DNA from 2 places in the Chelatococcus sp. CO-6 genome. Region 1 is predicted to be linked to the other one. Evidence: predicted binding sites of a transcription regulator. Region 1 holds the regulator's gene; the other holds the start of a gene.
The links. The regulator LexA, encoded in region 1, represses DNA repair genes until DNA is damaged. The targets are predictions, from matches to a motif close to TGTTCNNNNTGTGTTCNG.
Positions count from the first base shown of each region.

Region 2: a site for LexA is predicted at 1,301-1,318, ahead of ssb (single-stranded DNA-binding protein). Genes of this name have one in related genera too.

Region 1 is NZ_CP012398.1:3,797,975-3,801,281, reverse strand. It holds gene moaC (cyclic pyranopterin monophosphate synthase MoaC) at 1-350, shown strand, start outside; gene glp (gephyrin-like molybdotransferase Glp) at 375-1,586, shown strand; gene lexA (transcriptional repressor LexA) at 1,703-2,401, shown strand; gene AL346_RS17790 (ComEC/Rec2 family competence protein) at 2,379-3,307, opposite strand, start outside.
Region 2 is NZ_CP012398.1:4,192,479-4,195,785, forward strand. It holds gene AL346_RS19565 (M20 family metallopeptidase) at 1-604, opposite strand, end outside; gene ssb (single-stranded DNA-binding protein) at 690-1,193, opposite strand; gene uvrA (excinuclease ABC subunit UvrA) at 1,609-3,307, shown strand, end outside.

The DNA.
Region 1 (3,307 bases):
GCGACGTGCTCGCCACGGCCCGCATCGCCGGCATCATGGCGGCGAAGCGGACGCACGAGCTCATCCCCCTCTGCCATCCGCTGAACCTGACCAAGGTGAAGGTCGACTGCACCATCGACGAGGCGCTTCCGGGCGTACGCGTGACGGGCGAGGCGCGCGTCACGGGCCAGACCGGCGTCGAGATGGAGGCGCTGACCGCCGTCTCCGTCGCCTGCCTCACCATCTACGACATGGTGAAGGCCGCCGACCGGGCCATGCGCATCGAGGGCATCCGCCTCCTCGCCAAGAGCGGCGGCAAGTCCGGCGATTTCCGCGCCGGCGACCGGCCGGATGCGGAGAAGACGGCATGAGGAGGCCAGCATGAGGAGGCCAGCTTGGCCCTGACGCCGGTCGCCGATGCGCTCGCCGGCATCCTCGCCGGCGCGAGTCCTGTCCGCGAGCAGGAGACGGTGACGCTGCACCGGGCCGCGGGCCGCACGCTCGCCGCGGACGTTGCCGCCCTGCGCACCCAGCCGCCCTTCACCGCCTCGGCGATGGACGGCTATGCCGTGCGTGCCGCCGATGTCGCGGCCGTTCCCGCGCGCCTCTCGCTGATCGGCACCAGTGCCGCCGGCCATGCCTTTGAGGGCGCGGTCGGGTCCGGCCAATGCGTGCGCATCTTCACGGGCGCGCCCGTGCCGGCGGGCGCCGACGCCATCCTGATCCAGGAGAATGCCCGCGCCGAGGGGGATTGGGTCGAAGCGCTGTCCACGGTGGCGGCGGGGCGCTTCGTGCGCGAGGCCGGGCTTGATTTCCACGAAGGCAAGGTCCTGCTGCAGGCCGGCCGGCGGCTCGGCCCCTCGGCGGTCGCGCTCGCCGCGGCCATGGGGCACGCCACGCTGCCGGTGGTGCGGCGGCCGCGCGTCGCCATTCTCGCAACGGGAGACGAACTCGTCCGCCCCGGCGAGCCGACCGGCCCCGACCAGATCGTCGCCTCCAACACCTATGCCGTCGCGGCCATCGCCGAACGGGCCGGCGCAGAGGCCATCGACCTCGGCATCGCGGGGGACGATCTTGCCGTGCTCTCTGCCGCGATCGATGCGGCCAAGGAGGCCGGGGCCGACGTCCTCGTGACGCTCGGCGGCGCCTCGGTGGGCGATCACGATCTCGTGCAGCGCGCCCTTTCGGCGCAGGGGTGGCAGCTCGGCTTCTGGCGCATCGCCATGCGCCCGGGCAAGCCCCTGATGCACGGGCGCCTCGGCGCCATGGCCGTGCTCGGCCTGCCGGGCAATCCCGTCTCCAGCATCGTGTGCTCGCTCATCTTCCTCGCGCCGCTCGTGCGGGCGCTGAGCGGCGATCCGGATGCGGCCGAAATCGCGACCCTGCCGGCCCGGCTCGGCACCGATTTGCCGGCCAATGACGAGCGGCAGGACTATCTGCGCGCCCGCCTCGCGACGGCCGACGACGGCACCCTCGTCGCCAGCCCCTTCCCGCGCCAGGACAGCTCCATGCTGCGCCTGATGGCGGAGGCCGAGGCGCTCGTCCTGCGTGCGCCCCATGCCCCCGCCGCCCGGGCGGGCGAGCCCTGCCGCATCATCCGGCTCTGACTTTCCCGCGTCGGTTGAACTTGCGGAACACACCGAGAACGTCTAATCTCGTTCATGATTTGTTTTCGACTCGCATCGACAATGCGATTCGACGAGGGGGAGCGAGATCGCCGGCCATGCTGACGCGCAAACAGCACGAACTCCTGCGTTTCATCCACGAACGCCTGCGTGAGACCGGCGTGCCGCCGTCCTTCGACGAGATGAAGGAAGCGCTCGACCTCAAGTCGAAATCCGGCATCCATCGCCTCATCGTGGCGCTGGAGGAGCGCGGCTTCATTCGCCGGCTTCCGAACCGCGCCCGGGCGCTCGAGGTGCTGCGCCTGCCGGACGGCGTCGCCGCTGCCCCGCGCGGCCGCTTCAACCCGAGCGTCGTCGAGGGCGGGCTCGGCAAGGTGCGCGCGCCGGCGCCCCAGGCGGTCGAACCCGCGGTCCAGACGGTGGCGATCCCCGTCATGGGCCGGATCGCGGCCGGCACGCCCATTTCCGCCATCCAGAGCCGCAGCCACACCGTTTCGCTGCCACCGGACATGCTGGGCAGCGGCGAGCACTTCGCGCTCGAGGTGCGCGGCGACTCGATGATCGAGGCCGGCATTCTCGACGGCGATACGGTCGTCATCCGCAAGCAGGATACGGCGAATACGGGCGATATCGTCGTCGCCCTGATCGATGACGAGGAAGCGACGCTGAAGCGCCTGAGGCGCCGCGGCTCCTCCATCGCGCTCGAGGCGGCCAACCCGGCCTACGAGACGCGCGTGCTCGGCCCCGACCGGGTGCGCATCCAGGGCAAGCTCGTCAATCTGCTGCGTCGCTACTGACGTCGGGCTCCTGATCTTCGCCGCCCGTCTCATCGGCTGACGGTGGGGGTGGTCGACCGGTCGCGGCACTGGCCGACTGGCGCAACGGCCGTGAGGGAAGTGCCTGCATCCAGGCGCGGCGCTCGTCGGGGGGCAACTGGCCGATGAGTCGATCGCTGCCGCCTTTCCCGAGGATGACGGCCATTGCGCCGTTTTCGCGCAGCTTCGTGCGGTCGATCACCACGGGCGCTGCACAGCCGGGCGGGACGGTGAGCGCCGTGACGAGGATATCGGCCCGCCGGCAGTCCTCGACGAAGGCCGAGGGGCGGCGCACCAGGGCGACCATGCGGCCGTCGACCGCCTGCATGGTGCAGCCGTCGCGGTCGCAGAAGACTCCGCTTTTGAGGCTTTCGTCGCCCGGCTGCCTCGCATCGCCGTCTGCGCGCAGCCATTGCGCGACGACGAAGGACGAGGCGCGGCCGAGCACGGCGAGGCGACCCTCCGTCCCCCGGACGGCCGCGCTCGCACCGTTGCGGTCGACGAAGATGTCGGGCCGCGCAGCTCCGGCGGCGATGGCGAGGGCGGCGGCTGCGGGCACGGCGGCGAGCCAGCGCAGCGGCGAGATGCAGATGGTCAGGACGAGCAGCGCCAGCGAGAAGAGGATGAGCGCGCTGCCCGGAAAGGCCGGTATCGCCACCACGGACAGGCGCCAGTCCTGCATGGCATGGGAGACGGCGAGCACGATGGCCGTGCCCTGCCCCATCAGCCACCAGATGGGCGCGTCGAGGCCGAAGGGGTTGAGCAGCACCCCGAGCACCGCCGCCGGCATGACGATGAAGGAGACGAAGGGTAGCGCGATGCCGTTGCCGACGACGCTCAGCGGCATGGCGGTCTGGAAATGATAGGCGCCATAGGCCCCCGTCGCCA
Region 2 (3,307 bases), 390 kb from region 1:
GCTGGTGGCTGGTGCCGGAATGGGCCGGCCGCCCCTCGATGCGCACGTCGAAGCGCCCCACCCCCTTGCGGGCGGTGACGATCTTGCCGCCGTCGCGCGCCGGCTCCGTCACCAGCGCATAGGAGGCCCGGCGGCCCTCGTGCTCGATGATCTCGCGCGTCGTCGGGCTGCCGATCTCCTCGTCCGGCGTGAACAGGAAGGTGATCGGCAGCAGCGCCGATCCCGCGGCCGCCACGCGCTTGAAGGCCTCGAGGGCGAGATAGGCGCCGCCCTTCATGTCGTAGATGCCGGGCCCGTAGAGCTTGTCCTCGTCGCGCCGCAGCGGCAGCGGCCCGTCGATCGTGCCCATGGGATGCACGGTGTCGACATGCGACATGACGAGGATGCCCTTGGCATCCGTGCGCGGGCCGGCGCGCATGACGAGCGTGTCGCCGAGCCCGTGCTTGCCGGGCAGCCGCTCGACCGCGATCGGCAGCCCCTGCGCCTCCGCGGCGACGAGGTCGATCATGCGGTTGACGGCCGCCGCGTCGCGGGTCGGACTTTCCTCCAGCACCCAGCGCGACAGGCCCGCTACCATCGCATCCGTATCGTACTCGCTCGTCATCGCGGCCCGGTCCTTCGTCCCTTACGCAGTTCGGGCGACGTCGGCGGATGCCTCCGTCGCCCGAACATCGGCGAAATTCTTGCTATCAGAACGGGATATCGTCGTCGAGATCGCCGGAATAGCCGCCTGTGCTGCCCGAGGCGGCGGGCTTGCGCTCCATCGGCGAGGCACGGCCGAAATCCGAGCCGCGCGAGCCGCCGAAGCCGCCGCCCTCGTCACCCATCTCGCCGCCGCCGCCGCGGCTGTCGAGAATGGTCAGCTCGCCGCGGAACGGGCGCAGCACGACCTCGGTGAAATAGCGCTCGCCGCCCGAGGCATCGGTCGCCTTGCGGGTCTCGAGCTGGCCCTCGATATAGACCTTCGAGCCCTTCTTGAGATACTGCTCGGCCACGCGCAGCAGGTTCTCGTTGAAGATGACGACCGAGTGCCATTCGGTCTTCTCGCGCCGCTCGCCGCTCGCCTTGTCGCGCCAGGTCTCCGAGGTCGCGATGCGCAGGTTGCAGACGCGGCCGCCGTTCTGGAACGTGCGCACTTCCGGGTCGCGTCCCAGATTGCCGATGAGGATCACCTTGTTGACGCTGCCCGCCATACCTCCACCTCCGCTCGTTTCGACACCGACCTTAAACCAGAGCCGCCCCGGCGCCTGATAGCGCCGGGCGGACGGGATGGCGGCTTGTCCACAGTTGCATGTCCTATCGTTCTTGCTATGTTCTTATCGCTCCGACTCGCGATGCGCAAGCTGCCGTTTGTAGCGGCGTGCCGAACGACGCGGGGAGGATGCCGGCCGCGCCTGCCGGCGGCGATCTGCTCCAGTGGGCAATCGCCGCGAGGCGCATTATATCGGGTTCGCTTGCGAGCCCGATATGCCGTTTCGGGAGGGGTGCGGCCGTGCATTCCCCCTCAGGGCGGCGTTCAGGGGTTTCTCGAGAACCCGCATGTGGTGCGGTGACTGCTTTTCTTCCGCGGCGTCGAGGCTTCGGCGCGGCTCAGCCGGTTTGTGATCCATGGCTCCCATCGACGATCTCTTCGACCATGCCGCCGAGGCGGCCGCCACCCGCACCATCACCATCCGTGGTGCGCGCGAGCACAATCTCAAGAACGTCGACCTCACCATCCCGCGCGACAAGCTCGTCGTCTTCACGGGCCTGTCCGGCTCCGGCAAGTCGTCGCTCGCCTTCGATACCATCTATGCCGAGGGCCAGCGCCGCTATGTCGAGTCGCTCTCGGCCTACGCCCGTCAGTTCCTGGAGATGATGCAGAAGCCGGACGTCGACCAGATCGACGGGCTCTCTCCCGCCATCTCCATCGAGCAGAAGACCACCTCGAAGAACCCGCGCTCCACCGTCGGCACGGTCACGGAGATCTACGACTACATGCGCCTCCTGTGGGCGCGCGCCGGCGTGCCCTATTCGCCGGCCACCGGTCTGCCGATCGAGAGCCAGACGGTCAGCCAGATGGTCGACCGCGTGCTCGCCCTGCCGGAGAAGAGCCGCCTCTATCTCCTCGCCCCCGTGGTGCGCGGGCGCAAGGGCGAGTACCGCAAGGAGCTCGCCGATTTCATGAAGCGCGGCTTCCAGCGCGTGAAGATCGACGGCCAGTTCTACGAGATCGCCGAGGCACCGGCGCTCGACAAGAAGCTCAAGCACGACATCGACGTGGTGGTCGACCGCCTCGTGGTGCGGCCCGACATCGCCGCGCGCCTCTCGGAATCGCTGGAGACGGCGCTCGAGCTCGCCGACGGCATCGCCGTGATGGAATTCGCCGACGAGAAGGACGACAAGGGCGAGGCGCGGCGCCTCGTCTTCTCCTCGCGCTTCGCCTGCCCGGTCTCGGGCTTCACCATCCCCGAGATCGAGCCCCGGCTCTTCTCCTTCAACAATCCCTTCGGCGCCTGCCCGGTCTGCGGCGGCCTCGGCCACGAGATGCAGATCGACCCCGACCTCGTGGTGCCGGACGGGCGGCTGACCCTGCGCGGCGGCGCCATCGCGCCCTGGGCGAAGTCCACCTCGCCCTATTACGGCCAGACCCTCGAAGCGCTGGGAAGGCACTTCGACTTCCCGGTCTCGAAGCCGTGGGACGAGCTGCCCGAGAAGGCGCGCGACATCATCCTCTACGGCACCGGCACGGAGGCCGTGCGCTTCGCCTATGACGACGGGCTGCGCTCCTACGAGGTGAAGAAGCCCTTCGAGGGTGTCGTCAACAACCTGCAGCGCCGCTGGAAGGAGACGGAGAGCGACTGGGCCCGCGAGGAGATCGGCCGTTTCATGTCGGAGACGCCCTGCGGCGCCTGCGGCGGGCACCGCCTCAAGCCCGAGGCGCTGGCGGTGAAGATCGACGGCCGGCACATCGGCGAGGTGGCGCAGATGTCGGTCGCCGAGGCGCGCGGATGGTTCGAGGCCCTGCCCGACCGGCTGAGCGACAAGCAGAACGAGATCGCCGGGCGCATCCTCAAGGAGATCCGCGAGCGCCTCACCTTCCTGCTCGACGTGGGGCTCGACTATCTCACCCTCTCGCGCGGCTCGGGCTCGCTGTCGGGCGGCGAGAGCCAGCGCATCCGCCTCGCCTCGCAGATCGGCTCCGGCCTCACGGGCGTGCTCTACGTGCTGGACGAGCCCTCCATCGGCCTGCACCAGCGCGACAACGAGCGCCTGCTCGGCACGCTGCGCCGCCTGCGCGACCTCGGCAATTCCGTCATCGTCGTCG